Regions from separate parts of the Serratia sp. FDAARGOS_506 genome, predicted to be linked through region 2. Evidence: predicted binding sites of a transcription regulator. Region 2 holds the regulator's gene; each other region holds the start of a gene.

What was found. The regulator PhoB, encoded in region 2, activates phosphate uptake and scavenging genes when phosphate is short. The targets are predictions, from matches to a motif close to CTGTCATAAAACTGNCNNAT.
Region 1: a site for PhoB is predicted at 4,857-4,876, ahead of ugpB (sn-glycerol-3-phosphate ABC transporter substrate-binding protein UgpB). Genes of this name have one in related genera too.
Region 3: a site for PhoB is predicted at 3,936-3,955, ahead of glpT (glycerol-3-phosphate transporter). Genes of this name have one in related genera too.
Region 4: a site for PhoB is predicted at 1,918-1,937, ahead of EGY12_RS06810 (MIP/aquaporin family protein). Genes of this name have one in related genera too.

What each region holds. Positions count from the first base shown of each region.
Region 1 is NZ_CP033831.1:1,712,867-1,720,734, forward strand. It holds gene livH (high-affinity branched-chain amino acid ABC transporter permease LivH) at 1-800, shown strand, start outside; gene EGY12_RS08335 (high-affinity branched-chain amino acid ABC transporter permease LivM) at 797-2,080, shown strand; gene livG (high-affinity branched-chain amino acid ABC transporter ATP-binding protein LivG) at 2,077-2,847, shown strand; gene livF (high-affinity branched-chain amino acid ABC transporter ATP-binding protein LivF) at 2,849-3,550, shown strand; gene EGY12_RS08350 (PLP-dependent aminotransferase family protein) at 3,595-4,782, shown strand; gene ugpB (sn-glycerol-3-phosphate ABC transporter substrate-binding protein UgpB) at 5,095-6,414, shown strand; gene ugpA (sn-glycerol-3-phosphate ABC transporter permease UgpA) at 6,493-7,380, shown strand; gene ugpE (sn-glycerol-3-phosphate ABC transporter permease UgpE) at 7,377-7,868, shown strand, end outside.
Region 2 is NZ_CP033831.1:2,449,970-2,457,837, forward strand. It holds gene licT (BglG family transcription antiterminator LicT) at 1-848, opposite strand, end outside; gene sbcC (exonuclease subunit SbcC) at 1,080-4,331, opposite strand; gene sbcD (exonuclease subunit SbcD) at 4,328-5,560, opposite strand; gene phoB (phosphate response regulator transcription factor PhoB) at 5,776-6,465, shown strand; gene phoR (phosphate regulon sensor histidine kinase PhoR) at 6,490-7,806, shown strand; gene EGY12_RS11920 (PstS family phosphate ABC transporter substrate-binding protein) at 7,821-7,868, shown strand, end outside.
Region 3 is NZ_CP033831.1:1,685,133-1,693,000, forward strand. It holds gene pldB (lysophospholipase L2) at 1-250, shown strand, start outside; gene yigL (sugar/pyridoxal phosphate phosphatase YigL) at 255-1,052, shown strand; gene glpQ (glycerophosphodiester phosphodiesterase) at 1,268-2,347, opposite strand; gene glpT (glycerol-3-phosphate transporter) at 2,430-3,782, opposite strand; gene glpA (anaerobic glycerol-3-phosphate dehydrogenase subunit A) at 4,147-5,796, shown strand; gene glpB (glycerol-3-phosphate dehydrogenase subunit GlpB) at 5,786-7,054, shown strand; gene glpC (anaerobic glycerol-3-phosphate dehydrogenase subunit GlpC) at 7,051-7,868, shown strand, end outside.
Region 4 is NZ_CP033831.1:1,380,749-1,388,616, forward strand. It holds gene EGY12_RS06795 (1,4-dihydroxy-2-naphthoate polyprenyltransferase) at 1-723, shown strand, start outside; gene rraA (ribonuclease E activity regulator RraA) at 799-1,284, shown strand; gene zapB (septal ring assembly protein ZapB) at 1,345-1,584, opposite strand; gene EGY12_RS06810 (MIP/aquaporin family protein) at 2,108-2,953, shown strand; gene glpK (glycerol kinase GlpK) at 2,996-4,504, shown strand; gene glpX (class II fructose-bisphosphatase) at 4,633-5,643, shown strand; gene emrD (multidrug efflux MFS transporter EmrD) at 5,674-6,858, opposite strand; gene EGY12_RS06830 (metalloregulator ArsR/SmtB family transcription factor) at 7,156-7,767, shown strand; gene fpr (ferredoxin--NADP(+) reductase) at 7,771-7,868, shown strand, end outside.

The sequences.
Region 1 (7,868 bases), 740 kb from region 2:
ACGGCGAGGTGTACATGATCGGCAGCTATGTCTCCTTTATCGTCATCGCCGCCCTGATGATGCTCGGCATCGACGTCGGCTGGCTGCTGATCGGTGCCGCGTTTCTGGTCTCGATCGTCATCGCCAGCGCCTACGGCTGGAGCATCGAGCGGGTGGCCTACAAGCCGGTGCGCAACTCCAAGCGCCTGATTGCGCTGATCTCGGCCATCGGCATGTCGATATTCCTGCAAAACTACGTCAGCCTGACGCAGGGCTCACGCGATCTGGCGCTGCCCAGTCTGGTGACCGGCCAGTGGGTATTGGGGGAAAGCAACGGCTTCGCCGCCACCATCAGCACCATGCAGCTGACCATCTGGCTCGTGACCTTCCTGGCGATGCTGGCGCTGACGCTGTTTATTCGCTATTCGCGCATGGGCCGCGCCTGCCGCGCCTGTGCAGAAGACCTGAAGATGGCCAGCCTGCTGGGCATCAACACTGACCGGGTGATCTCGCTGACCTTCGTCATCGGTGCGGTAATGGCGGCGGTGGCAGGGGTATTGCTCGGCCAGTTTTATGGCGTCATCAACCCTTACATCGGCTTTATGGCCGGTATGAAAGCCTTCACCGCTGCTGTTCTGGGCGGCATCGGCAGCATTCCCGGCGCGATGATCGGCGGTCTGGTGCTGGGCGTGGCGGAAGCGCTGACCTCCGCCTACCTCAGCACCGAATACAAAGACGTGGTGTCGTTTGCGTTGCTGATCGTGGTGCTGCTGATCATGCCGACCGGCATCCTTGGGCGTCCGGAGGTTGAGAAAGTATGAAACTCAATCTGCTTAATGCGCTGATCGCCACGGCGGTGCTGTTCGTGATGGCGTCATTCCTGATGGGCATGCAGCTCAGCCTGGACGGCACCAAGCTGGTGGTGCACGGCGCGGCGGAAGTGCGCTGGATGTGGATCGGCATCGGCTGCGTCATCGTCTTTTTCTTCCAGCTGTTGCGCCCGCTGATGCAGCAGGGGCTGAAAAAAGTCTCCGGCCCGGCGTTCGTGCTGCCAAGCTTCGACGGCACCACGCCGCGGCAAAAGCTGCTGGCGGCTCTGCTCATCGTCGCGGCGGTCGCCTGGCCGTTCCTGGTGTCGCGCGGCACGGTGGATATCGCCACCTTGACGCTGATCTATGTGATGTTGGGCCTCGGCCTCAACGTGGTGGTGGGCTTGTCCGGTCTGCTGGTGCTCGGTTACGGCGGTTTCTACGCCATCGGCGCCTACACCTACGCGCTGTTGAATCACTATTACGGCTTCGGCTTCTGGGAGAGCCTGCCGCTGGCGGGCATCGTCACCGCCGCCTTCGGCTTCCTGCTCGGTTTCCCGGTGCTACGGCTGCGCGGCGACTATCTGGCGATCGTGACGCTCGGCTTCGGTGAGATCGTGCGCATCCTGCTGCTGAACAATACCGAGATCACCGGCGGGCCGAACGGCATCAGCCAGATCCCGAAACCGACCTTCTTCGGCCTGGAGTTCAACCGCAGCGTGCGCGACGGCGGTTGGGATACCTTCCATAACTTCTTCGGCCTGAAATACGATCCGAGCGATCGCATCGTGTTCCTGTACCTGGTGGCGCTGCTACTGGTGGTGCTGACGCTGTTCGTCATCAACCGTCTGCTGCGCATGCCGCTGGGGCGCGCCTGGGAAGCGCTGCGTGAAGACGAGATCGCCTGCCGCTCGCTGGGCCTCAGCCCGACGCGCATCAAGCTGACCGCTTTTACCATCAGCGCCGCTTTCGCCGGATTTGCCGGCACGCTGTTCGCCGCGCGCCAGGGGTTTGTCAGCCCGGAATCCTTCACCTTCGTCGAATCGGCCTTCGTACTGGCGATCGTCGTACTGGGGGGCATGGGCTCGCAGTTCGCGGTCATTCTGGCGGCGATCCTGCTGGTGGTGTCGCGCGAGCTGATGCGCGATCTGAATGAATACAGCATGTTGCTGCTGGGTGCGCTGATGGTGCTGATGATGATTTGGCGGCCGCAGGGGCTGTTGCCGATGAAGCGGCCGCAGTTGAAGCTGCAGGCGGCGGATATTCACGCGGGCAAGGGGGAACAGGCATGAACGTTCAACCTTTACTGCAGGTGGAGGGCCTGTCGATGCGTTTCGGCGGGCTGCTGGCGGTCAACAACGTGGCATTGACGCTGAACGAAGGTGAAATCGTGTCGTTGATCGGCCCCAATGGCGCCGGTAAGACCACGGTGTTCAACTGTCTGACCGGTTTTTACCGCCCGACCGGCGGCACCATCAAATTGCGCGATCGTCATCTGGAAGGGTTGGCGGGGCAGGCCATCGCCCGTATGGGCGTGGTACGCACCTTCCAGCACGTGCGGCTGTTCCGTGAAATGACGGTGATCGAGAACTTGCTGGTGGCGCAGCATCAGCACCTGAAAAGCGGCGTGTTCGCCGGGCTGTTGAAAACCCCGGCCTTCCGCCGCGCCGAAGCCGAGGCGCTGGCGCGCGCGGCGGAGTGGCTGGAGCGCGTCGGCCTGCTGGAGATGGCCAACCGTTCGGCGGGCAACCTGGCCTATGGGCAGCAGCGGCGGCTGGAGATCGCCCGCTGCATGGTGACCCGGCCTGAGCTGCTGATGTTGGATGAACCGGCCGCCGGCCTCAACCCGAAAGAGACCGACGAGCTGGATCACCTGATCGTCGAGCTGCGCGATCGGCATAAGGTCTCGGTACTGCTGATCGAGCACGACATGAAACTGGTGATGGGCATTTCCGACCGCATTTACGTGGTGAATCAGGGTACGCCGCTGGCGCAGGGCACACCGGCGGAGATCCGCAACAACCCGGACGTGATCCGGGCTTATTTGGGCGAAGAATAATATGTTGTCATTTAATCAGGTATCCGCCCATTACGGCAAAATTCAGGCGCTGCATCAGGTCAGTCTTACGATTAGTCAGGGCGAAATCGTGACGTTAATCGGCGCCAACGGCGCCGGTAAAACCACGCTGCTCGGCACCCTGTGCGGCGAACCGCGCGCCAGCGAAGGCAGCATCGTCTTCCAGGGGCAGGACATCACCCAGTGGCAAACCTCGCGCATCATGCGCGAAGCGGTGGCGATCGTTCCTGAAGGGCGGCGCGTCTTCTCGCGTATGACGGTGGAAGAAAACCTGGCGATGGGCGGCTTCTTCGCCGATCGTCACCAATATCAGCAGCGCATCGAACGGGTGTTCGCTCTGTTTCCGCGCCTGCTGGAGCGCCGAAGCCAGCGCGCCGGCACCATGTCCGGCGGCGAGCAGCAGATGTTGGCCATCGGCCGCGCGCTGATGAGCCAGCCGAAGCTGCTGCTGCTCGACGAGCCCTCGCTCGGGCTGGCGCCCATCATCATCCAGCAGATTTTCGACATCATTCAGCAGCTGCGGGAAGAGGGGATGACCATCTTCCTGGTGGAGCAAAACGCCAATCAGGCGCTGAAATTGGCGGACCGCGGTTATGTGCTGGAAAACGGCCGCGTGGTGTTGGAAGATACGGGGGCTGCACTGTTAGCCAACGAAGCAGTGAGGTCGGCGTATCTGGGCGGTTAATCCGCCCCCCTACGAATTAAAATAATCAGGTACGAGAAGAAGAGATGAAGACAGAAGGGTTACTCGCGCAGCGCATCGTTAACGTAAAAAGTTCGGCCATCCGTGAATTGCTTAAACACAGCAAGATGGAACACGTCATTTCGCTGGCGGGCGGCATCCCCTCTGATGCGCTGTTTGATTTCGAAGGGCTGAGCATCGCCACGCAGCAGGCGATCACCGAACAGCCGAAAAGCGCGTTCCAATACGGTCTGACCGAAGGCAGCCCGCTGCTGCGTGAGCGCATTTGCGCGCTGTGCGCCGAGCGCGGCGTCACCGCGCGCGCAGAAGAGGTGATGGTCACCGCCGGCTCGCAGCAGGCATTGGATTTGGTGATGCGCGCCATCGTCAACCCCGGCGACGTGTTCGTGGTGGAGCGCCCGACCTACCTGGCGGCGCTGCAAACGTTGGAGCTGGCGGAAGCCAACATCATGTCGGTCTCGTCCGACAGCGACGGCATGGTGGTGGAAGAGCTGGCCGAGCTGCTGAAAACCCAGCGCATCAAGGGTGTGTACGTGGTGCCGAACTTCGGTAACCCCAGCGGCATCACCCTGAGCGCCGCGCGCCGCGAACTGCTGGTGAAGCTGGCCGCCGAGCATAACTTCCTGATCATCGAAGACGATCCGTACGGCGAGCTGCGTTTCACCGAAGAGCGCCACCCGACGCTGCATCAGGTGTCACAGCGGGTGCTGGGCAACACCGACCACATTATCTATACCTCGACCTTCTCCAAGATCCTGGCGCCGGGCCTGCGGTTGGGCTGGGCGATCCTGCCGCCGTTCCTGCTGCATAAAGTGGCGATCATCAAGCAGGCGGCGGATCTGCACGCCAGCGCGCTGTCGCAGAGCATCGTCGAATGCTACCTCGGCCTGGGCCGCCTGCCGGCGCAGATCGACAAGATCCGCGCCGCCTACAAACAGAAGGGCGAGATCCTGGCCGGTTTGGTGGAGCAGGAGCTGGGCGACTACATCACCTTCGATAAACCGAAGGGCGGCATGTTCCTGTGGGCGCGTTTCCGCCAGCCGTTCAACGCCACCGAATGGCTGAACACCACGCTGCAGCAGGGCGTGGTGTTCGTGCCGGGGGAATACTTCTTCTCCGACAACCCGGATCGTTCGACCTTCCGCCTGTCGTTCGCCACCGCCACCGAACAGCAGATGCAGGAAGCGGTGGCGCGTCTGCGCCGTTCGCTGTAATCCTCGCGGCGGCGGAGCCCATGCCCGCCGCCGACATCAAACCGCCATCTTCACTTCACCTTGCCGTCATGTGGCTGTCATGTAACGGTTATTTTTCTGTCATCCGCGCATGGCATGTTATCCCCCGTCATCTTTCGAGCCGCAGCGTTGTTGGCTGCCCGGCTGCCCCCCTGTCACTTAGTTAGCTAAGCTCCAGGGTGCCAGCAGGTTGCCGCCTTGCTGCAACTCGAAAGCTATAGGGGGCACTCCCTCATCAAGAATTGATTCTTTTCGCTCACGCGCTTTTACACCAGCTTTTTTCAGGAGTTAGGCATGCTCACCTACGCTATTCGCAAAACCACGCTGTGCGTCGCGTTGACCCTGGCGGTCAGCACTCAGGCGCTGGCGGCGACCGAGATCCCGTTCTGGCATTCGATGGAAGGCGAACTGGGTAAGGAAGTGGATTCCCTGGCGGATCGCTTCAACCAGTCGCATAGCGACGTCAAGATTGTGCCGGTTTATAAAGGCAACTACGAACAGAGCCTGGCGGCGGGCATCGCCGCTTACCGCTCCGGCAAGGCGCCGGCGATCCTGCAGGTTTACGAGGTGGGCACTGCCACCATGATGGCCAGCAAGGCCATCAAACCGGTCTACGAAGTGTTTAAAGAGGCCGGCATCAACTTCGACGAGTCGGTGTTCGTGCCGACGGTAGCCGGCTATTACACCGACAACAAGAGCGGCCATCTGCTGTCTCAGCCATTCAACAGCTCCACGCCGGTGCTGTACTACAACAAAGACGCCTTCAAGAAGGCCGGCCTGAACCCGGACCAGCCGCCGAAAACCTGGCAGGAGCTGGCGGCGGATACCGCCAAGCTGCGTGAGGCCGGCATGAAGTGCGGCTACGCCAGCGGCTGGCAGGGCTGGATCCAGCTGGAGAACTTCAGCGCCTGGCACGGCGTGCCGTTCGCCAGCGAAAACAACGGGTTCGGCGGCACCAACGCCAAGCTGGAGTTCAACAAGCCGCTGCAGGTCAAGCACATCGAGCTGCTGGAGGCGATGAACAAGAAGGGCGACTTCACCTATTTCGGCCGCAAAGACGAATCCACCGAGAAGTTTTATAACGGCGACTGCGCCATCACCACCGCTTCTTCCGGTTCGCTGGCGGACATCAAGCACTACGCCAAATTCAACTACGGCGTCGGCATGATGCCATACGACGCCGACGCGAAAAACGCGCCGCAGAACGCCATCATCGGTGGGGCCAGCCTGTGGGTGATGAACGGCAAAGACGCCGCCACCTACAAGGGCGTGGCCGAGTTCCTGCAGTACCTGGCGCAGCCGGAAATCGCCGCCGAATGGCACCAGAAGACCGGCTATCTGCCGATCACCACCGCGGCTTACGATCTGACCAAGCAGCAGGGCTTCTACGACAAGAACCCGGGTGCCGACGTCGCCACTCGCCAGATGCTGAACAAGCCGCCGTTGCCGTTCACCAAGGGCCTGCGTCTGGGCAACATGCCGCAGATCCGCAGCGTGGTGGATGAGGAGCTGGAAGGCGTGTGGACCGGTAAGAAAACGCCTCAGCAGGCGTTGGACGCCGCCGTGCAGCGCGGTGACGCATTGCTGCGTCGTTTCGAAGCATCAACCAAGTAACCCTGCGTCGCGGGCCCGTCCGATCGGGCTCGCGTCTTCACGCCGATCCTTCCGTACCCGATTAATGGTTTAACTGCTATGTCATCTTCCCGTCCCGGTTTCGGCTGCAGCTGGTTGCCCTATGCGTTGGTGCTGCCGCAACTGCTGATTACCGCCGTCTTCTTTTTATGGCCCGCCGGCGAGGCGCTGTGGTATTCGGTGCAGAGCCTCGATCCGTTCGGCCTGTCCAGCCAGTTTGTCGGGCTGGATAACTTTAAGCAGCTGTTCCAGGATCCTTACTACCTCGACTCGTTCTACACCACGCTGATCTTCAGCTTCCTGGTGGCAGGCATCGGGCTGACGGTGTCGCTGTTCTTTGCCGCGCTGGTGGACTATGTGCTGCGCGGCAGCCGCCTCTATCGCACGCTGATGATCCTGCCCTATGCGGTGGCGCCGGCGGTGGCGGCGGTGCTGTGGATCTTTCTGTTCAACCCCGGCCTGGGGTTGATCACCCATTTCCTCAACGGGCTGGGCTATAACTGGAACCATGCGCAAAACAGCGGCCAGGCGATGTTTCTGGTGGTGCTGGCCTCGGTATGGCAGCAGATAAGCTATAACTTCCTGTTTTTCCTCGCGGCGCTGCAGTCGATCCCGCGCTCGCTGGTGGAGGCGGCGGCCATCGACGGCGCCGGCCCGGTGCGGCGTTTCTTCCATCTGGTGCTGCCGCTGATCGCGCCGGTGAGCTTCTTCCTGCTGGTGGTCAATCTGGTGTACGCCTTCTTCGATACCTTCCCGGTGATCGACGCCGCCACCGGCGGCGGGCCGGTGCAGTCCACCACCACGTTGATCTACAAGATCTACCGCGAGGGCTTCGCCGGATTGGATCTCTCCAGCTCTGCCGCGCAGTCGGTGATCCTGATGCTGCTGGTGATCGGCCTGACGGTGATCCAGTTCCGCTTTGTTGAACGTAAGGTGCGCTATCAATGATTGAGAATCGACGCGGGCTGGATATCTTCAGCCATGTGATGCTGATTATCGGCGTGCTGGTGGTGCTGTTCCCGCTGTACGTGGCCTTTGTCGCCGCCACGCTGGACGACAAACAGGTGTTTCAGGTGCCGATGACGCTGGTGCCCGGCGGCCACCTGTGGGAGAACATCCGCAATATCTGGCAGGGCGGCGTGGGCAACCTCAAGGTGCCGTTCTCGCTGCTGCTGCTGAACAGCGTGATCATGGCGCTGGCGATCACCTTCGGCAAGATCGCGGTGTCGGTGCTGTCGGCTTACGCCATCGTGTACTTCCGCTTTCCGCTGCGCAGCCTGTTCTTCTGGCTGATTTTCCTCACCCTGATGCTGCCGGTGGAGGTGCGTATTTTCCCGACGGTGGAGGTGATCTCCAACCTCAACCTGCTGGACAGCTACACCGGCCTGACGCTGCCGCTGATGGCCTCGGCCACCGCGACCTTCCTGCTGCGCCAG
Region 2 (7,868 bases):
TAAGCCGGTTTTTCCTCGCTTTCGCTGCGTACCCGTTCGATATGAATGGTCAGGAACATCATCTCCTCCGTGGTGAGCTGATGCTGATAGTGCTTTTCGATGTGGCGGTTGATCTTGCCGGCGCAGGCGAATGACTCTCGGTACTTCTCTTTCACTACCTGATACAGCGAGTCGTCGTCGCTGTCGACGTAGTTTTTCCCCAGCAGGCGCTGGGCAAAGAATTTCAAATGGGTGACGAAACGGTGGTAGCTCAGGGCTTCCTCGTTGTAATCAAAGCGGAAGTGGTATTTGACCAGATTGAGGATCTCTTGCATCACGCGGGTGATGTGCAGCGTGTTGTGCATCTCGTCGTTAAGCTGGGCGTTGACCAGGTGCAGGGCGATAAATCCGGCCTCGTCTTCCGGCAGCGCGGTATCCAGCCGCTGGGCGATCAGAGCCAGCGCCTCCAGGCCGACGGCGAACTCGGCCGGGTAGAGCTTTTTAATCTCCCACAGCAACGCATTTTTGATATCCAGCCCTTCGGCGTGTCGCTGCAGGGCGAAGTGGATGTGGTCGGTCAGCGTGATGTAGACGATGTTATGCAATTTACCCGGCAGGCGTTCTCGGGCAAGGGTAATAATCCTGTCGGCGGTGGTGACGCAGGCCAGCGGGATCTCGGAGAGCAGTTCTTTATAGCGCTCGGCGATTTCGCCGCCGTTATGGGTGAACACCTTTTCGATCAGGCTTTCGTCCAGCGTGTCGCCGGGCTTCTTTTTAAAGCCGATTCCTTTTCCCATTACCACCGTCTCTTCCTGACGGTCATCCAGCGTAATCACCACGTTATTATTGAGTATTTTAGCGATTCTCATGGTTTTTCCCGGTGTTTCAGCATCCTGAAAACGAAAAAACCTGACGCCCGGAAGCGATCCCGGGCGTCAGGTTTTGCCTGTATTTTATGTTTCTGTCCTGCGGCCTGAGCGGCGGAGGGGATACAGTAACAATCCTGTTATGCCTGCATAATAACCCGTGCTCGCCGCGGCTCAACGCTTTTCACCGCGGAGTGCCGCCGCGGTCACACTTCTGTGCCGCGCACGGCGGGATCATTCCAGCCTGAAGTGCGCCTCCAGCCGGCTGACGCCGAGCCCGTTGACCTTTTTCACTTTGATCTGCACCGGAATGCGCTCTTTCATCGCCTCGACGTGGCTGATCACGCCAATGGTTTTACCGGAAGCATTCAGGCTGTCCAGCGCGTCCAGCGCGGTATCGAGGGTTTCGGCGTCCAGCGTGCCAAAGCCTTCGTCGAGGAACAGCGAGTCGATGCTGGTTTTGTGGCTGACCAGATCGGACAACGCCAGCGCTAGCGCCAGGCTGACCAGGAAGCTTTCGCCGCCGGACAGGGTACGGGTATCGCGCAGCGCGTCGGCCTGCCAGGTGTCCACCACCTGCAGCTCCAGCGCGTCGCTGGTTTTGCGCTGCAGCAGGTAGCGCCCGTGCAGCCGGCCGAGCTGAAGGTTGGCCAGATAAACCAGATGATCGAGCGTCAGCCCCTGCGCGAAGCGGCGGAACTTGTCGCCTTCTTTCGAGCCGATCAGCTGGTTGAGGTAGCTCCAGTCGTCGTAGTCTTGCTGGCTGCGGGCGATTTGCTCGAACAGCGCCTGTTGATTGAGACGGCGGGCGGCGTCGCTTTCCAGCTGGTTGCGCAGCTCGCCCTGGCTCAGCTGCAGCGCCTTCAACTGCTGTGCCAGTTCGGCCAGCGATTGGGTGAGCGCGTCGAGATCCGCGTTGGCCTCATCCGTCCCTTCCGGGCGGTTCTGCCGATGCTGCTCCAGCGTTTGCGTCGCCTGAGCCAGCAGGGCCGCAGCCTCTACCTGCCGCTGTTGCAGCTGCTCTTTACGCTGCTGCAATTCGCGGCGCAGGGCGTCGTCCAGCAGCGCGGCGGCGAAGGTGGTTTCATCGGCGAATTCGCTGTCGGCCAGCGCCTGCAGCCATTGCTGCTCCGCCTGCTGCAGCCGTTCCTGCATTTGGGTGTGCTGTTGTTGCAACCCGGCCTGCTGGCCGGCCAGGCGCTCGCGCAGTTCCTGCGCCTTTTGCCACTGCTCGGCGGCCTGCAAGCTGGCCTGTTCACAGGCGATTTGTTTGGCGCGCAGCTGTTCGCGCACCTCGGCGACTCGCTGTTCGCCGAACAGCGCCAGCCGCTGCGCGCGCCGCTCGGCGAGGGTCTTCTCGCCTTCCTGCCAGCGTTGAAGCAGGTCTTGCTGCTGTTGCAGGCTGGCGGCATGAGTTTTCTGCAACAGCATAAAGCGCTCTTCGAGCAGCGCCAGCTGTTGCTGCGCCTGCTGCTGCTGCGTTTGCAGAGCGGCGAGCGCGTCTTTTGCCTGTTGTACCGCCTGCGCCGCCTGTTCATGCTGCTGCAGCGCGTGCTGCCCGCGCCGCTCTTCGTCGTCGCAGCCGCTCAGCCAGGCGCTGAGTTGCTCGCCCTCCGCCAGGGTAAAGTCGAACGCCAGCGGCGCGCTGAGCTGCTGCCATTGCTGCTGTTGGGCAGCCAGCTGCTGCTCATCCTGCGCGATAGCCTGCTGCTGGCGTTGCTGCTGCTCTTGCAGGCCTTCACAGCGGGTGCGCAGCTCGGTGCCCTGGGTTTGCAGTTTCTCGGCGAGGGTGCGCATCTCAACCAAGCGCTGTTCCGTCGCCGAAGGCTGCACCGCCTGATATTGCTCCACCGCCGGGTGGTTGGGGGAGCCACACAGCGGGCAGGGGGCACCGCTCTGCAGCAGGGCGCGCTCCGCTTCCAGGCTGACGATGCGTTTTTCCAGCTCGTGGATCCGCTCCACTTCCTGTAGCTGCGCCTTGTGCTGCTTGAATTGCTGACGCGCGCTCTCCAGCTGTTGTTGCAGTCCGGCGAGCTGTGTTTGCCGCTCGGCGTGCTCCGCCTGTTGCCGGGCAAGACGGTCACGGGTCTGCCGGTACAGGGAAGCGAGCGTGAACAGCTGCTGACGCGTTGGGCGCAGATCCGCCAGGGTGCTCAGGCGCTGGCGCAGCGGGGCCAGCGGCGTTTGCGCCTCCAGCGCCTGCTGCTGTTGCTGTTGAACGGTCAGCGCTTCACTCAGCGCATTCAACTGTTGCTGATACTGCCCGGCCTGAGCCGTCAGCTGGCTGCGCTGAGCGGTGAGCTGCTCCAGCGCAGTTTGCTGCTGGGCGCACTGCTGCGCGGCGGCATCGCCGGCCTGTCGCCGTTCGGTCTGCGTCGACTGCAGTTGGGCGATCTGATGGTCGAGCGGGGCGACCTGGTCATCGATCAGCTGTTGCTGCTGCCGCATATGCTCGGCATGAGCTTGCTGCGCCAGACGGGCCTTTTCCACCGCCTGCTGCAGCGGCGCCAGCTGCGCCGAGTGCCGCTCCTGTTGCTGCGTCAGCTGGGCTGCCTGCTGTTGTATCGTCTGCAGCTCGGCGCGGCAGCGATCGCGTTCGCCGCGCAGCGGCCGTAATTTCTCGGCCGGTTCGCTCAGCGCCAGCCGCTGCAGCTGCGGGGCGGCCTCGGCCTGCTCGCGATGGGTGGTTTCCAGCCGCCGTTGCCCCTCGTTTTGCTGTTGCTGGAGGCGTTGCCATTGTTGCAACCAGCTCAGCGCCTGTTGCTGCCGCTGGGTTTGTTCGCCGAGGGCGATTTCCTGCGCGCTCAGCGCCGTCAGCCGTTCAGTCAGGGAGTGGCGCTGTTCATCGTTCAGCAGCTCGATGCCGCTGGCGCGCTGGTGCAACGCATCCAGGTCGGTTTTGGCCTGCTTGTGGGATTCGAACACCTGTTCGGACAGCCGCCCGTAGATTTCGGTGCCGGTCAGCTCTTCCAACAGCTCGGCGCGATCGTTGGCATCGGCGTTGAGAAACGCGGCGAACTGCCCCTGAGACAGCATCATCGATTTGGTGAAGCGGCCGAAGTCCAGCCCGGTAATGGCGGCGGTGATCTCCAGCTTGTCGCGCACTTTGTCCGCCAGGATCTTGCCGTCCTCGCGGCGCGCCAGTTCGACCTTCGGCGCCTGCAGATTGCCGTCCGGCGCGTTTTTGGCGCGGCGCTGGCTCCAGAAGGCGCGATAGCCGACGCCCTTGACCTCGAATTCGACCTCCGCCAGCGATTCGGCGGTGTGACGGGTCATCAGTTCATTCTGGCTCGGCGTGACGTTGAGGCGCGGCGTCTGGTGATACAGCGCCAGGCAAATGGCGTCCAGCAGGGTGGTTTTGCCCGCGCCGGTCGGGCCGGTAATGGCGAACAGGCCGTTGCTGGCGAACGGCTCGGCGGTGAAGTCAATTTTCCACTCGCCCTGCAGCGAGTTGAGGTTTTTTAACCGCAGGCTGAGGATCTTCATGGTTGGGTCTCCTCAGGATTGTGCTGCACCGCATCGACCACCTGACGGAACAGTTGATGCATCCGCCGTTGGCGCGCTTCGGGCATGTCGGCCTCCTGCGCCAGGCGCCGTTCGAACACCTCGTTGACGCTCAGCTCGTTCAGCGTTTCCTTGTCCTGCTGCGCGATCGCCTGGCGGCGTTGCTCTTTGCTGCGCCGCAGCAGCACGACTTCCACCGGCAGCTCATCCGCCATCAGTTGGATGCGGCGCTGAATATCGCTGAGGTAGTCCTGCGTCGCCACTTCGATATCCAGCCACACCGGCAGCTCGCCGGCATAGTCGGCAAATTGCTGCAGCTGTCGTTCGATCTCAGCCAGATCGCCTTTAATCAGCTGCATGGGCTGGAACTGCGGGATCGTTAGCGCTTTTACCTGCTGAAGAGCGCCGTCGGCGAAATCGACCAGGAAGACGCTTTTGGCTTTGCCCAGCTCATCGAAGCTGAGTGGAATCGGTGAGCCGCTATAGCGTATATGTTCCGACTTGGCGACGTTCTGCGCGCGGTGAATGTGACCCAGCGCTATATAGTCGGCGGGAGGGAAAGCCTGTGCCGGGAAGGCGTCAAGGGTGCCGATATAGATGTCGCGCACCGAGTCGGAGGTGGTGACGCCGACGGTGGTCAGGTGGCCGGTGGCGACGATCGGCAGCGGCTGGCCCAGCCGATCGCGGCGCTCGCAGGCCGCCTGATACAGCGCTTGGTAATGTTCGGCGATGGCTTCCTGCAGCGCCTGCTGTTTCTGCGCGCCGGATTCGCCGGCGCGGCTGGTGAGCAGATCGCGTGGCCGCAGAAACGGAATGGCGCACAGCACGGCACCCGGCTGGCCGTCGCGTTGGTTAAGCACCACAATCTGTTGCTCGAGGGCGCCCTGCGCACTCGCGATCACCGTGGTGTTCAGGCAAGAGAGCAGTTCCCGCGATTCGTTCAGCGTCGCTACCGAGTCGTGGTTGCCGCCCAAAACCACCAGTTGGCAGCCGGTGCGCTGCAGTTCCACCACGAAGCGGTTGTACAGCTCGCGGGCGTAGCTGGGCGGCGAGCCGGTATCGAACAGATCCCCGGCGACGATCAGCGCATCCACCTGCTGCTGCTCGATCTGTTCGATCAGCCAGTTCAGAAAAGCCTGGTGCTCGGCGGCGCGGCTTTTGGTGAAAAAGTACTGGCCAAGATGCCAGTCAGAGGTGTGGATCAGGCGCATGACACTCCCGGATGCAAAGGTAATGGCGATGATTATAAAGGCCGCGGCGGCGGCTGTCCCGGCGCAATGGCGACGACTACGGAATGATTTTTCTTTGCGCCGGGAAATAATCGCTATGCTTACTGCCTATAACAGCCGCTTTTTTTCATAAAAGTGTCACAAAACTGACGCATAATGGCGCCCGCAAAGTCGCTAACACATTGGCAGGATTGACGATGGCAAGACGCATACTGGTGGTGGAAGACGAAGCGCCGATCCGTGAGATGGTGTGCTTTGTGTTGGAACAGAATGGTTACCAACCGTTGGAAGCCGAGGATTATGACAGCGCCGTGACGCGCCTGTCTGAGCCGTTCCCTGATTTGGTGTTGCTCGACTGGATGTTGCCCGGCGGTTCCGGCATTCAGTTTATCAAACATATGAAGCGCGAAGCGCTGACCCGCGATATTCCGGTCATGATGCTGACCGCGCGCGGCGAAGAGGAAGACCGCGTGCGCGGCCTGGAAGTGGGGGCGGATGATTACATCACCAAGCCGTTCTCGCCCAAGGAGCTGGTGGCGCGCATCAAGGCGGTCATGCGCCGTATTTCACCGATGGCGGTGGAAGAAGTGATTGAAATGCAAGGGCTGAGCCTGGATCCGTCCTCCCACCGCGTGATGGCTAACGATCAGGCGTTGGATATGGGGCCGACCGAGTTCAAGCTGCTGCACTTCTTTATGACCCACCCGGAGCGGGTTTATAGCCGTGAGCAGTTGCTTAATCACGTCTGGGGCACTAACGTTTATGTGGAAGACCGTACCGTTGACGTGCATATCCGTCGGCTCCGCAAGGCGTTAGAAACCAGTGGGCATGATAAAATGGTTCAAACCGTTCGGGGCACCGGCTACCGGTTCTCAACGCGCTACTGATCGCGCCGCGCTGGAGAATATGCCGTGTTAGAACGTCTGTCGTGGAAGAGGCTGGCTCTGGAGCTGGCTCTTTTTTGTCTGCCCGCCTTACTGCTGGGGCTGATTTTCGGTTATTTGCCCTGGTTCCTGCTGGCCTCCGCGCTGGCGGCGCTGGTGTGGAATTTCTACAACCAGCTCAAGCTCTCCCATTGGCTGTGGATCGACCGCAGCATGACGCCGCCGCCCGGCCGCTGGAGCTGGGAGCCCCTGTTCTATGGCCTGTATCAGATGCAGCAGCGCAATCGCCGCCGCCGGCGCGAGCTGGCGCTGCTGATCAAGCGCTTTCGCAGCGGGGCCGAATCGCTGCCTGACGCGGTGGTGATGACCACCGTCGAAGGCAACATTTTCTGGTGCAACGGGCTGGCGCAGCATCTGCTCGGCTTCCGCTGGCCGGAAGACAACGGCCAGCACATCCTCAACCTGCTGCGTTATCCGGAATTCAGCCATTATCTGCAACAGCAGGAGTTCTCGCGCCCGCTGACGCTGCAGCTGAACAACGAACACTACGTCGAATTCCGCGTGATGCCTTATTCCGAAGGGCAGCTGCTGATGGTGGCGCGTGACGTCACCCAGATGCGCCAGCTGGAGGGCGCGCGGCGCAACTTCTTCGCCAACGTCAGCCATGAACTGCGCACGCCGCTGACGGTGCTGCAAGGCTACCTGGAGATGATGGGCGACGAAGAGCAGGACGGTTCGCTGCGCAGCAAGGCGCTTAGCACCATGCAAGAGCAGACCCGCCGGATGGACGGGCTGGTCAAGCAGCTGCTGACGCTGTCGCGCATCGAGGCGGCGCCCAATGTCGACATGAACGAGCGGGTGGATATCCCGCTGATGCTGCGGGTGTTGCAGCGCGAGGCGCAATCGCTGAGTGGCGGTAATCACGAGATCACCTTCCGGGTGAACGAACAACTCAACGTGTTCGGCAATGAAGACCAGTTGCGCAGCGCGGTGTCTAACCTGGTGTACAACGCGGTCAACCACACGCCGAAGGGCACTCATATCGAAGTGAGCTGGCAGCAGACGGCGCATGGCGCGCAGTTCCAGGTCAGCGATAACGGGCCGGGCATCGCCGCCGAACACCTTCCGCGCCTGACCGAGCGTTTTTACCGCGTCGACAAGGCCCGTTCGCGCCAGACCGGCGGCAGCGGGCTGGGGCTGGCGATCGTTAAACACGCGCTCAGCCATCACGACGCGCGGTTGGAGATCCTTAGCGAGCCGGGGATCGGCACCCGCTTTATCTTTACCTTACCCAACCGGTTGATTGTTCCCGCCGCTTTATCAGAGAATGCGGTGAAAAATTAACGCGAGACACCGGTATGACCCGAATAACCCGAGGGCTGTTGCTTTGCCTGGCGCTGCTGGCC
Region 3 (7,868 bases), 760 kb from region 2:
GTTGCTTTTGCAAGCCGGTGAAGAACGGGTGGTCGACAACCGTTCGCACCAGGCTTTTTGTCAGGCTCTGTCAGACGCGGGGCGCCCTTGCGAAGGGGGGCTCCCGTTGGTTATCAACGGCGCACGCCATGAGATCCTGTTCGAGCGGGACGCGATGCGCGCCGAAGCACTGAACGCAATCCTGCGCTTCTTTGCTCAACACTTAGGCGGCGGGCTGCCGCCGACAACTCCATCAGAGGTTAGAACATAACGCTATGTATCACGTCGTCGCTTCCGATTTAGATGGCACGCTGCTGTCTCCCGACCATACCCTGTCGCCGTACGCCAAAGAAACGCTGAAGTTGCTGACCCAGCGCGGCGTGCATTTCGTGTTCGCCACCGGCCGTCACCATATCGACGTGGCGCAGATCCGCGACAGCCTGGAGATCAGCGCCTTTATGATCACCTCCAACGGCGCGCGGGTGCACAACACCGCCGGCGAGTTGATTTTCAGCCACAACCTGGACGGGGATATCGCCCGCGATCTGTACGGCATGCTGCACGACGATCCGGAGATCACCACCAACGTCTACCGTAACGATGACTGGTTCATCAACCGCGAAAGCCCGGAACAGGAAGAGTTCTTCCAGGAGTCGGTGTTCAAATACCAGCTGTTCGAGCCGGGCCTGCTGGAAACCGACGGCGTCTGTAAGGTTTACTTCACCTGTGAAGACCATGAGCGGTTGCTGCAGGTGGAAGACGCCATCAACGCGCGCTGGGGCGATCGGGTCAACGTCAGCTTCTCGTTCCCGACCTGCCTGGAAGTGATGGCGGGTGGCGTGTCGAAAGGGCATGCGCTGGAAGAAGTGGCCAAGATCATCGGCTATACGCTGCAAGAGTGCATTGCCTTCGGCGACGGCATGAACGATCTGGAGATGCTGTCGATGGCCGGCAAGGGCTGCATCATGCGCGACGCGCATCAGCGCCTGAAGGATATGCTGCCGGAGCTGGAAGTGATCGGCTCCAACGTCGATAACGCGGTGCCGCACTACCTGCGCAAGATGTTTCTCTGAAATAACCAGGCCGTTTTTCTTAAATAACAAGGGCGCCTCGCGGCGCCCTTAAAGTCAATGATAAACCGGATGACGTTGCCGAGCTTACAGAGGGCAATGTCTAAAAAACAAGGAAAATCAATTTATTGATTTTCGACTGATATCCACAAAGGAGGAAAAACCACGTTTTTCCTCCTTTGTCAGCAATCCAAGGGCGCCTCGCGGCGCCCTTGTTATTACTTGTGCTGGCCCTGCTTCTGCAGGAACTGCACGCCCTTGTCCGGGAAGTCGGTGAATACGCCATCGACGCCGGCCTGGTTGTAAATCACGTCATACAGCTGGTTCACGTCGGTCACGTACTTCGGCAGCGCATCGGCGCGGATGGTGAACGGATGCACCGCCAGCTTGCTGGCGTGCGCTTCTTTCACCATGTCGGTCAGCACGATGTGGCCCGGCTTGGATTTATCTGCCACCACCAGCATGTGGTAGTCCGGCCCGATGCCGTCGGCATACTGAGCGATTTTCTTCATCGCGCCCGGCTTGAACATCCAATCGTAGTCGTATTCTACCCACTTGCCGTCGGCTTTCTGCTCGTAGGTTTCCTGCCAGTCGTTATAGGCGATCAGCTGCACCAGTTTCAGGTCCATGCCCAGCTTCGGCTCCAGCTCGTTCTTGATGCGTTTGAGCTCGTTGGCGTCGAAGCATTGCAGGTAGACGTTATCGTTCTTGCCGGTGTAACCGTATTGCTTGAGCACCGCCAGCACTTTGCTGGAGATGTCTTTGCCTTCCTGCTTGTGGAACCACGGCGCCTTGATTTCAGGGTAGATGCCGATGTTTTTGCCGGTCGAATGGTTCAGACCCTGCACGAACTCGATCTCTTCCTGGAAAGTGTGCACGCGGAAGTCGGATTTGCCCATCGGGAAGCGGCCAGGGTAACCCTGTACCTTCTTGCCGTTTTCGATTTCAAAGCCTTCGGTGAACTTCAGCGATTTGATTTCCGCCAGCGTAAAGTCGATGGCGTAGTAGCGGCCGTCTTTGCGCGCGCGGTCCGGGAAGCGTTCGGCGACGTCGGTGACGCGGTCGAGGTAGTGGTCATGCAGCACCACCAGCTCGTTATCCTTGGTCATCACCAGATCTTGTTCAAGGTAATCGGCACCCTGTGCGTAGGCCATCGCCTTCGCCGGCAGAGTGTGTTCCGGCAGGTAGCCGCTGGCGCCGCGGTGGGCGATCACCACTTTGTCCGCCGCCTGCGCGGCGCTGACCATTGAGGTGGCGAGAATGATCCCTGTCAGCAGGGCTTTGACTTGAGTCCGCATTCCGTTTTCTCCGTGTTGTTGGGGGCAGGGTAGTAAAAAGGCCGCAGGGCGGCCTTTAAATCATGCAAAAGTCGTGTGACGCTTAACCGCGCTTGGCGGCGATTTCCGCGTGGTGTTTCTTTTCGTTCAGCATGGTCAGCAGCAGCAGGATAACCGCCAGCACGCCGCCGCCGATCATCACCATGAAGCCGCCGTCCCAACCGAAGAAGTCCACGGTGTAGCCGACGATGGCGCTGGCCGCGACCGAGCCGCCCAGGTAGCCGAACAGGCCGGTGAAGCCCGCGGCGGTGCCGGCGGCTTTCTTCGGCGCCAGCTCCAGCGCGTGCAGGCCGATCAGCATCACCGGGCCGTAGATCAGGAAGCCGATGACCAGCATACAGATCATGTCCACGGTCGGGTTGCCGGCCGGGTTCATCCAGAACACCACGGTGGCGATGGTTACCAGCGTCATGAAGAACACGCCGGTGGCGCCGCGGTTGCCTTTGAACACTTTGTCCGACATCCAGCCGCACAGCAGGGTGCCCGGGATACCGGCGTATTCATACAGGAAGTAAGCCCAGGAAGACTTGTCCAGCGCGAAGTGTTTCACTTCTTTCAGGTAGGTCGGCGACCAGTCCAGAATGCCGTAACGCAGCAGATAGACGAACACGTTGGCGACCGCGATGTACCACAGCAGCTTGTTCGGCAGAATGTACTGCATGAAGATCTGCTTGGCGGTCAGCTCTTCTTCGTCTTTTTCGCTGTAGTCGTCCGGATAGTCGTTTTTGTACTCTTCAATCGGCGGCAGGCCGCAGGATTGCGGGGTGTCGCGCATCAGGGCGAAGGCGATCAGGGCCACCAGGATGGCGCCGAAGGCCGGCATGTACAGCGCCGCGTGCCAGTCGTTGAACCAGGCCATGCCCAGCAGGAACAGCAGCGGCGGCAGGCCGCCACCCACGTTGTGGGCGCAGTTCCAGATGGAGACGATGCCGCCGCGTTCTTTCTGCGACCACCAGTGCACCATGGTGCGGCCGCACGGCGGCCAACCCATGCCCTGGAACCAGCCGCACAGGAACAGCAGGACGAACATGATGGCGATGCTGGAGGTCGCCCACGGCACGAAGCCCATGAACAACATCACCGCCGCCGCCAGGATCAGGCCGGCAGGCAGGAACACTCGCGGGTTGGAACGGTCGGAGACCGAACCCATGATGAATTTGGAGAAGCCGTAGGCGATGGAAATGCCCGACAGCGCGAAGCCGAGGTCACCGCGGCTGAAGCCTTGTTCGATCAGGTAAGGCATGGCCAGGGTGAAGTTCTTACGCACCAGATAGTAAGCGGCGTAACCGAAGAAGATCCCCAGGAAAATTTGCCAGCGTAGCTTACGGTAGAGCGGGTCTACCTTATCGCTCGGCACACGGGCGATGTGTGCGGCCGGCTTAAAAATACTCAACATGAGCGCCTCCGATGGCTTTATCTGTTATCACATCAATATGACCTTTTACGTTCATTTGATGATTGAGCGGATATCGAATGTGGTGTTTTTGTGTTCCATAACGAGCGCCATTGTCATCAAATACGCCTGGTGTCGCTGTGACGAATGGCGCAATTGTTACACTTTCATGAAACCACGGCGGATTTTGAGCGATTCGTTAACGTTATGAAATAGAAAAACGTCCAAAAATCGTGATTATGATCACATTGATGGTTTTTTGTGGACATTTTTATTTCGTTTTATGTTCGTTCTTGTTCCTTATCAAACAAAGACCCTAATAACCGTGGCTCAATAGGCTCATAACTACCGATCCTGAGGGAGCGACATGAGCAGCTATTTTGACGGCGGCGAAACGGATGTGATCATCATCGGCGGCGGCGCCACCGGCGCAGGCATCGCCCGCGACTGCGCGCGGCGCGGCTTGCGCTGCATCTTGCTGGAGCGCCACGACATCGCCACCGGCGCCACCGGCCGCAATCACGGTTTGCTGCACAGCGGCGCGCGCTATGCGGTGACCGACGGTGAGTCGGCACGCGAGTGCATCGAAGAGAACCGTATCCTGAAACGCATCGCCCACCACTGCATCGAGCGCACCGACGGGCTGTTCATCACCTTGCCGCAAGACTCGCTGGACTATCAGCAGCAGTTTATCGCCGCCTGCCGCCAGGCCGGCATCGATGCTGAAGCGATCGACCCGCAGCTGGCGCTGCGCCTCGAACCGGCGGCCAACCCGGCGCTGATCGGCGCGGTGCGGGTGCCGGACGGCACCGTCGATCCCTTCCGGCTGACCGCCGCCAACATGCTGGACGCGCGCGAGCACGGCGCGCAGATCCTGACCTACCATCAGGTGGTGGGGTTGCTGCGCAGCGGCGACCGGGTGACGGGCGTGCGCGTTTACGACCATCAGAATCAGCGGCGTTATGAGCTGCATGCGCCGGTGGTGGTCAACGCCGCCGGCATCTGGGGCCAGCAGATCGCCGAATACGCCGACTTGCGCATCCGCATGTTCCCGGCCAAAGGGGCGCTGCTGATCCTCGGCCATCGCATCAACAACATGGTAATCAACCGCTGTCGCAAACCGGCGGATGCCGACATCCTGGTGCCGGGCGACACCATTTCGCTGATCGGCACCACCTCGACCCATATCGATTACGACCAAATTGACAACATGCTGGTGACGCCGCAAGAGGTGGACATTCTGATCCGCGAGGGAGCGCTGCTGGCGCCGACCCTGGCGCAGACCCGCATTCTGCGCGCCTATGCCGGGGTGCGGCCGCTGGTGGCCAGCGACGACGATCCTAGCGGGCGCAACGTCAGCCGCGGCATCGTGCTGCTCGATCACGCCAGCCGCGACGGGCTGGAAGGGTTTATCACCATCACCGGCGGCAAGTTGATGACCTACCGCCTGATGGCTGAGTGGGCTACCGACAAGGTATGCGAAAAGCTCGGTGTAAACCGCCCGTGCACCACTGCGCAGGACGCGTTGCCCGGATCCCGCCAGTCGGCGGAGGAAACGGTGCGCAGCGTGGTTTCTCTGCCCGCCAGCATTCGCGGCTCGGCAATTTACCGCCACGGCGATCGCGCCAGCCAGGTGCCGACGGCCGATCGGCTCGACACCAGCCTGGTGTGCGAATGCGAAGCGGTGACCGCCGGGGAAGTGCGTTATGCGGTCAATTCGCTGACCGTCAACAATCTGGTGGATCTGCGCCGCCGCACCCGCGTCGGCATGGGCACCTGCCAGGGAGAACTCTGCGCCTGCCGCGCCGCCGGGTTGTTGACGCGCTTTAAGGTCAGCACGCCGCAGCAATCCATCGCGCAGTTGTCGCAGTTCCTCAACGAACGGTGGAAAGGCGTACGGCCGATCGCCTGGGGTGATGCGCTGCGCGAGAGCGAATTTACCAGCTGGGTTTACCAAGGGTTGTGCGGGCTTGAAGCCCGGGCCGACAAGGAGCAGGAGGCGGATGATGCGATTTGACGTAGTGGTGATTGGCGGCGGCCTGGCGGGCCTGAGCTGCGCCATTGCCGTGGCCGAACAGGGCAAGCGCTGTGCGGTGGTTAGTTCCGGCCAGAGCGCGCTCTATTTCTCCTCCGGTTCGCTCGATCTGCTGGCAAGATTGCCGGATGGCACGCCGGTCGAGATGCCGCTGGCTGCGTTACCGCAGCTGGCGCAGCAGGCGCCGCAGCATCCGTATGCCCTGATCGGGCCCGGCCGGGTAGCGGCGCTGTCCGCCGCCGCACAGCGGCTGCTGGAGCGCTGTGGGCTGAACCTGCAGGGCGAGGGCGCCAACAACCACCTGCGCATTACGCCGCTGGGCACGCGCCGCGCCACCTGGCTCAGCCCGCAGGCGATCCCGACGCTGCCGCTGACCGGCCAACTGCCGTGGCGGCGCATTGCGGTGATTGGCATCGAGGGTTTCCTCGACTTCCAACCGCAGATGGCCGCCGATTCTCTGAGCCGTGAGCTCGGCGTAGAGACGGAAGTGGCCTATTTGCACATGCCGGCGTTGGACAGATTGCGCAATAACCCCAGCGAGTTCCGCGCGGTGAACATCGCCCGGGTTCTGGATTTGATGGAAAGCCTGCCGCCGATGGCTGAGGAGCTGAGACGACTGGCGGGCGAGGCCGACGCGCTCTTCCTGCCGGCCTGTCTGGGATTGGAGGACGACGCGTCGCTGGCGGTACTGCAGGATGCGGTTGGCAAACCGATCCGGCTGTTGCCGACGCTGCCGCCTTCGGTGCCCGGCATGCGCTTGCATCAGGCGCTGCGGCGGCGTTTCCAACAGCTGGGCGGCGTTTTCATGCCGGGCGACAGTGTGCTGCGTGCCGAGTGCGAAGCCGGCCGCGTTACCGGCCTGTATACCCGCAACCATGGCGATATTCCGCTGCGGGCGCAACAGGTCGTGCTGGCCAGCGGCAGCTTCTTCAGCAACGGACTGGTGGCGGGTTTCGACGGCGTGCGTGAGCCGATCTTCGGACTGGACGTACACAGCCGCGCGAATCGCGCTGACTGGAGCCGGCGCGAGCTGTTCGCGCCGCAGCCTTATCTGCAGTTTGGTGTGCGCACCGACGGCAGGCTGCGGGCGATGAAGCAGGGAATGGCGTTCGACAATCTGTACGCCATCGGCGCGGTCGCAGGCGGCTACGATCCGCTGCAGCAGGGCTGTGGCGCCGGCGTGTCATTGATCGGTGCGCTGCACGTCGCGCAGCAGATCGCCGCGGAGGAAAACGCATGAGCCTGCATCAGGACCACAGCTTTGAAAGCTGCATCAAATGCACCGTCTGCACCACCTATTGCCCGGTCGCCAAAGTGAACCCGCTCTATCCGGGGCCAAAACAGGCGGGGCCGGACGGTGAGCGGCTGCGGTTGAAAGATCCGGCGCTGTACGACGAAGCGCTGAAATACTGCACCAACTGCAAACGTTGTGAAGTGGCCTGCCCGTCCGATGTCAAAATCGGCGACATCATTCAGCGCGCCCGTGCCGACTTCGCTCAGAGCAAGCCGACGCTGCGCGACGCCATTCTCAGCCACACCGACATCATGGGCTCGCTGTCGACGCCGTTCGCACCGATCGTCAATGCCGCTACCGGGCTGAAACCGGTGCGCAAGCTGCTGGACAAGGCGCTGAAGATCGATCACCGTCGCGAACTGCCGAAATACTCGTTCGGCACCTTCCGCCGCTGGTACCGGCAACAGGCGCAGGCTCAGCAGCGTTATGCCGAGCAGGTGGCGTTTTTCCACGGCTGCTTCGTCAACTATAACCATCCGCAGCTGGGCAAGGATTTGATCCGAGTGTTCAATGCGCTGGATATCGGTGTGCAGCTGCTGAAACGCGAGAAATGCTGCGGCGTACCGCTGATCGCCAACGGGTTTATCGAGCAGGCCAAAAAGCAGGCCAGGGTAAACGCCGAGTCGCTGCATGAAACGGTGCTGGAGCGCGGTATTCCGGTGGTCGCGACCTCATCGAGCTGTACTTTCACCCTGCGCGACGAATACCCTCATCTGCTGGACGTGGACACCACCCCGGTGCGCGATCGGGTGGAGCTGGC
Region 4 (7,868 bases), 1.1 Mb from region 2:
GACTACGGCGATGCGGTCAAAGGCAGCGACAAAGAAGATCGCATCGGACCCTTGCGCGGCATGCAAAAAGGCATGATCACCCAGGCACAGATGAAACGGGCGCTGGTGGTGACAGTGGTGCTGATCGCCCTCGCCGGCTGTTCGCTGATCGCCGTCGCCTGCGAGCAACCCAGCGACGTGGTGGGCTTCCTGGTGCTGGGCGGGTTGTCTATCGTGGCGGCCATCACTTATACCGTCGGCAACAAGCCCTACGGGTATTTGGGGCTGGGCGACATCTCAGTGTTGGTGTTCTTTGGCTGGCTGAGCGTGGCCGGTACCTACTATTTGCAAACGCACACCTTCGACAGCGTCGTGATGCTGCCGGCCACCGCCTGCGGCCTGCTGGCGACGGCGGTGCTCAACATCAACAATCTGCGCGATATCGAGAGCGATCGCGAAAACGGCAAGAACACGCTGGCGGTGCGTCTCGGCCCGCACAAGGCGCGCATTTACCATGCCCTGTTGCTCGGCGGCGCGGTGTTGTGTTTCGCGCTGTTTACGCTGTTCAATCTCCACAGCCCGTGGGGCTGGCTGTTCGTGCTGGCGATCCCGCTGCTGGTGCGCCACGGCCTGCGCGTGCTGCGCGATACGACGCCGGTCGGCATGCGGCCGATGCTGGAGCACATGGTCAAAGCGGCATTGTTGGCCAACCTGCTGTTCGCTATCGGCGTGGCGCTCAGTTAAAAACTGATGATTTTGCCAACAGGGCGAATAAAGGGATATACTGAACATTCCAGCGGCAAACAGACGTAAAATCCTATGAAATACGATACTTCCGAACTTTGCGACATCTATCATGAAGAGGTGAACGTTGTTGAACCTCTGTTCTCCAATTTTGGCGGGCGTACTTCATTTGGCGGGCAGATCACCACGGTGAAATGCTTTGAGGATAACGGCCTGTTGTTCGATCTGCTTGAAGAAAACGGCCGCGGCCGCGTGCTGTTGATCGACGGCGGCGGTTCGGTACGTCGTGCGCTGATCAACGCCGAACTGGCGCGCCTGGCCGCCCAGAACGAATGGGAAGGCATCGTGGTGTACGGCGCGGTGCGTCAGGTGGACGATCTGGAAGAGCTCGACATCGGCATTCAGGCGATGGCGGCGATCCCGGCGGGTGCCGTAAGCGAAGGCGTGGGCGAAAGCGATATCCGCGTCAACTTCGGCGGCGTCACCTTCTTCTCCGGCGACCACCTGTATGCCGACAACACCGGCATCATCCTCTCCGAAGACCCGCTCGACATCGAGTGATTTTCGGTCATGAAAAAGGGCGCCTGAGGCGCCCTTTTCGTTGCTGCATGGCGTGAGGAATCAGACCTCTTCCATTTTGCCCAGCAGAGCGCGCAGGCGATCTTGCCATACGTGCTGTTCTTCTTTCAGCTGTTGGTTTTCGCGCACCAGCGCTTCGTGGTTGCCGGAGGCAGCCTGAACTTCCTGCGACAGAGAGTTGTTTTTGTCTTTCAGCTCTTCAATTTCCATCTGCAACAGGGTGATGGTATCAATCGCCTGCTGTACTTTTGCTTCCAGTTTCTCAAATACTTCAAATGACATGCTTCAGTCCCCTCATGATAGCAAGGCGTACATCTATAAGTAGCGGCCGCAACATCGGCTGCAGCTACTGCGAATATTGCATCGCACTCAGTGACGCGCGCCGTTACGGAAGGCGCGCCGGTCTCGATTCGTTAAAAACGATTGTAAGTAGCCAGTCTCCGCCTGTCTAGCAACATACCGGATCATCACGCAGTCTGTTGCAATTTTCCTGCCCCCACCATCAGCAAAAACTGAAAATCCCCGCCCCTACCGCCGCGAGTTGTTAACAACCCTCGCCAAATCACTGGTCAGATCACACTTTTATGGCTCAGAAAGAACACTAAACGACGCGAAATCGCTCAATTTTATGACGAGCCACACACATTTTGATTTCGCTATTTCTCGTTTATGTTCGTTAACGATAAATTTACATCACGTCCTTATTCAATAATTGGACGAGATGAAAAAACTGTGCCCATAGGCCGGATGTCTACCCAACTGAGCCTATAAACCAACAACCGCCGTTTTGCAGGACAACAACATTATGAGCCAAACCACCAGTCCGACATTAAAAGGCCAGTGCATCGCCGAGTTCCTCGGCACGGCGCTGCTGATCTTCTTTGGCGTAGGCTGCGTTGCCGCGCTGAAACTGGCGGGCGCCAGCTTCGGCCAGTGGGAAATCAGCATCATTTGGGGCCTGGGCGTCGCCATGGCCATCTATCTGACCGCCGCCATTTCCGGCGCGCATCTCAACCCTGCGGTCACCCTCGCCCTGTGGCTGTTCGCCTGTTTCGACGGGCGCAAAGTGGTGCCTTACATCATTGCGCAGGTCGCTGGTGCCTTCTGCGCTGCAGCCCTGGTTTATGGGCTGTACTACAACCTGTTCTTCGACTTCGAAACGGCTCACCACATGGTGCGCGGCAGCAACGAAAGCCTCGAACTGGCCGGTATCTTCTCGACTTACCCTAACGCGCACATCTCCGTCGGCCAGGCCTTCCTGGTAGAAACGGTGATCGCCGCCATTCTGATGTGCCTGATCCTGGCGCTGACCGACGACGGCAACGGCATTCCGCGCGGTCCGCTGGCGCCGCTGCTGATCGGTATTCTGATTGCCGTGATCGGCGCCTCCATGGGACCATTGACCGGCTTTGCGTTGAACCCGGCGCGTGACTTCGGGCCGAAACTGTTCGCCTACCTGGCCGGCTGGGGCAAAGTCGCCTTCACCGGCGCACGCGACATCCCGTACTTCCTGGTGCCGATCTTCGCCCCTATCGTCGGCTGTGGCCTGGGCGCTTTCGGTTACCGCGCGCTGATTGGCCGCCACCTGCCGTGTGACGTCTGCGTGACGGAAGAAGAGCCCGACGCCAAGACCCAGCAGCGCAAAGCGTGATGGGTGCAGTTTTAAACGGTTAACAACAGCAGGATAATTACCATGACTGTAGAAAAAAAATACATTGTCGCACTCGACCAAGGGACCACCAGTTCACGCGCCGTCGTGCTCGATCACGACGCCAACATCGTTGCGGTATCGCAGCGCGAATTCCCGCAGATCTATCCAAAGGCCGGCTGGGTTGAGCACGACCCGATGGAGATCTGGGCGTCGCAAAGCTCGACGCTGGTAGAAGTGCTGGCGAAAGCCGACATCAGTTCCGATCAGATCGCCGGCATCGGCATCACCAACCAGCGCGAAACCACCATCGTCTGGGAAAAAGAGACCGGCAAGCCGATTTACAACGCCATCGTCTGGCAGTGCCGCCGCACCGCCGACATCTGCGAGAAGCTCAAGCGCGACGGCCTGGAAGAGTACATCCGTCACAACACCGGCCTGGTGGTTGACCCGTACTTCTCCGGCACCAAGGTGAAGTGGATCCTGGACAACGTCGAAGGCGCCCGCGAGCGCGCCAAGCGCGGCGAGCTGCTGTTCGGCACCGTCGATACCTGGCTGGTGTGGAAAATGACCCAGGGGCGCGTACACGTTACCGATTACACCAACGCCTCACGCACCATGATGTTCAACATCCATGAGCTGGACTGGGATGAACGCATGCTGGAAGTGCTGGATATCCCGCGCGCCATGCTGCCGAAAGTCCGTCCTTCCTCCGAGGTCTACGGCCAGACCAACATTGGCGGTAAGGGCGGCACGCGTATTCCTATCGCCGGAATCGCCGGTGACCAACAGGCGGCATTGTATGGCCAGCTGTGCGTTCAACCGGGCATGGCGAAGAACACCTACGGCACCGGCTGCTTCCTGCTGATGAACACCGGCAAAGAAGCGGTACGTTCGAAAAACGGCCTGCTGACCACCATCGCCTGCGGCCCGCGCGGCGAAGTGAACTATGCGCTGGAAGGTGCGGTGTTCATCGGCGGTGCGTCTATCCAGTGGCTGCGCGACGAGCTGAAACTGATCAGCGACGCCGCCGACTCCGAATACTTCGCCACCAAGGTGAAAGACAGCAACGGCGTCTATGTGGTGCCGGCCTTCACCGGCCTGGGCGCGCCATACTGGGATCCGTATGCCCGCGGCGCCATCTTCGGTCTGACCCGTGGCGCCAACAGCAACCACATCATCCGCGCCACGCTGGAATCCATCGCCTTCCAGACCCGCGACGTGTTGGACGCCATGCAGGCCGACGCCAACACCCGCCTGCAATCGCTGCGCGTGGACGGCGGCGCGGTCGCCAACAACTTCCTGATGCAGTTCCAGTCCGATATCCTCGGCACCCGCGTAGAACGCCCTGAAGTGCGTGAATCGACGGCGCTGGGCGCCGCTTTCCTGGCGGGCCTGGCCATCGGCTACTGGAACGATCTGGATGAAGTGAAGAGCAAAGCGGTGATTGAGCGCGAGTTCCGCCCAAGCATCGAAACCACCGAACGCAACTACCGCTACAGCGGCTGGAAAAAAGCGGTGGCTCGCGCTCAGGCATGGGAAGATCACGAGTAATCCCGAAGCTGCCGTTTCTCCAACAAGCGCTGCCTGCGGGCGGCGCTTTTTTTTGCCCCGCCCCGCCGCCGCCGCGCTGTGATAGACTTTGCCGATATTTTCTTCCCTTTCTCACAGACAGGTTTGCCATGAAACGTGAATTAGCCATCGAATTTTCCCGCGTTACCGAAGCCGCCGCGCTGGCGGGCTACAAATGGCTGGGACGCGGCGACAAGAACGCCGCCGACGGCGCGGCGGTCCACGCCATGCGCATCATGCTCAACAAAGTGGATATCGATGGCCGCATCGTGATCGGCGAAGGCGAGATCGACGAAGCGCCGATGCTGTATATCGGCGAACAGGTCGGCACCGGCCAGGGCGACGCGGTCGACATCGCGGTCGATCCGATCGAAGGCACCCGCATGACCGCCATGGGCCAGTCCAATGCGCTGGCGGTACTGGCGGTGGGCGATCGCGGCACCTTCCTGCACGCGCCGGACATGTACATGGAGAAGCTGGTGGTCGGCCCGGCGGCGCGCGGCGCTATCGACCTCAATCTGCCGTTGGCGGAGAACCTGCAGAACGTCGCCGCACGGCTGGGCAAACCGCTGTCGCAGCTGACGGTGATCGTCTTGGCCAAACCGCGCCACGACGGCGTCATCGCGCAGATGCAGAAGCTGGGCGTGCGGGTGTTCGCCATTCCTGACGGCGACGTGGCAGCCTCCATTCTCACCTGCATGCCGGAAAGCGAGGTTGATGTGATGTACGGCATCGGCGGCGCGCCGGAAGGGGTGATCTCAGCCGCGGTGATCCGCGCGCTGGACGGCGACATGCAGGCGCGTTTGCTGCCGCGTCATGAGGTGAAAGGCGACAGCGCCGAAAACCGCCGCCTCGGCGAGCAGGAGCTGGCGCGCTGCCAGGAAATGGGTATTGAGGCCGGTCAGGTGCTGCGCATGGAGCAGATGGCGCGCAACGACAACGTGATCTTCTCAGCCACCGGCATCACCAAGGGCGATCTGCTGGAGGGCATCAGCCGCCAGGGCAATATGGCCACGACCGAAACCCTGCTGATCCGAGGTAAGTCGCGCACCATCCGCCGCATCCGTTCGACCCACTATCTGGATCGCAAAGACCCGGCGCTGCACGAGTTTTTGCTGTAACGAAACAGGGCGCCGAAAGGCGCCCTGTCGTTATGCGGTATGCCCCTGATGCTGCATCCGGTTGGACAGCGGCCACCAGCACAGCAGGATCAGCAGCGCCATCGCGAACATCAGCAATCCGAGGCTGAACTGCCCGGTTTGCGGCAACATGGCGGAAAGCCAGGTCGCGAGCCCCGACCCCATGTTCTGCATGCCGCCTACCAACGCGCCCGCCGCACCGGCCAGATAAGGGAACGGCTCCATCGCCCCGGTGGTGGCCAGCGGGAACAGCATGCCGGCGCCGAAGAAGAACAGCGCGGCCGGCACGATCAGCGTCCAAATGTTCATCACGCCGAACCAGCCCGGGATCCACATCATCGCCCCCGCCAGCAGACAGCTAATCACCGAATGCCACATCAGGGTGTGGAAGGTCTTGCCGTCGCGCCCGGCGTACCAGGCGCCGAAAAATGCCGCCGGGATCGGCAGAATGAACAGGATGCTGACGGTCAAACCGCTCAACCCCAACACGCCGCCCATCAACACGCCACAGCTGGCCTCGAATACCGCAATCCCCGCCAGCGCGCCGATCAGCATCACCAGATAGCAGCTGAAGGTGCTGTCGCCCAGCAGCTGACGGAAACTGGCCAGCATGCGGCGTTTTTCCGTTTGCACCGGGCGGGTCTCCGGTAGCCAGCGAAACATGGCGAAGGCGACGCAGGCGCACAGCGCCAGCAGGAAGGCGTAACAGGCGCGCCAGCCGAACACCATCGCCAATGCGCCGCCGATCACCGGTGCCAGCAGTGGGCTAACCAGAATCCCCATGTTCAACAGGCTGTTGGCGTAGCGCAGCGCGGTGCCGGCATACAGATCGCGCGGCATGGTGCGCGCCATCACGCCCGCCACGCCGGTGCCCATGCCCTGAATCGCGCTGGCGGCGACCAGCATCGTCAGGTTGGTGGACAGCAGCGCCCCCAGCGCACCGACCAGGAAGATCATCATGCCGGTCAGGATCACCGGGCGACGCCCGATACGGTCCGATATCGGGCCGTAAATCAGCTGGGAGAAACCGTAGGTCAGCAGATACGCCGCCATCACCCGTTGTACGGCGCCGGTGCGAACCGACAGATCGTGAGCGATATCAGCAATAACGGGAACATAAATGGTTTGCGCCATCTGGCCGACGGCGACCAACAGGATAAGCATCACCAGCAGGTGAAAATTCTCTAGTTTTCTCATTATCTTCGTTAACGTTTCAACTCGTCACAGCGTCCCGGTATGGCCGTTGCAGCAGCCAGAACGGCGAGCAGCCCTCTATGGCGGCATAAACTAATCAAATCTGATTTTTTTAGCGAGTTTCAGGCAGATATTGATCCAGGTCACACTGGCAGCAAACCCGACCAGGCTCGTAAATTAAACTGTACGTCTAACGCTTTGGAGTTAAAAATTGCGCCCTTGCAGTAGCTGCGCTTTAGCATTTAATCGATAATTCTTTTCATCAACTTGAAATAAAATAACACCATAGGGATTTGGTTCATGAAAACACCTGAGCTGATTTTATTGCAGTTAAAGGCTCTCGGCCCGCACTCGGCCAAAATGCTGGCGGAGCGTCTGGACATCACGCCGATGGGCATCCGACAACATCTGCAATCCCTGGAAAAACGTGAGTTGGTTTGTTACGAAGAAGCGCGCAGCAAGGTCGGTCGTCCGACGCGTTACTGGTCTCTGACCGAACGGGGGCACGCCTTTGCCGCCGCCGATCAGGAGCGACTGCGGGAATCCGCGCTGCAGCTGTTTGGCAGCGCCGGGGTGGAACCGTTGCTCAACGCGCGCGAAGAGCAGCTTTATCTGCGTTATGCCGAAGAGCTATCCGCCGAGCGCAGCCACCAAGATCGGTTAGCCCGCCTGGTGCGTCTGCGGCAACACGACGGTTACATGGCCGAATTGCTCGATCACCCGCACGGTGCGCTGTTGGTGGAAAACCACTGCCCGATCGGCGTCGCCGGCTCGAGCTGCAGCAGCCTGTGCAATTCCGAGCTGCAGCTGTTTCACCGCCTGTTCGGCCACGACTACCGGGTAGAGCGCACCGCACACGCCATTTCCGGCTCACGACATTGTGCTTATTTGATTCGACCACGGGAGCTTTAGAGTATGGCTGAATGGGTAAACGGCAAGGTTACGCAGGTAAAACAATGGACCGACGGGCTTTTCAGCCTGGTGGTCAATGCCCCCATCGATCCTTTCACCGC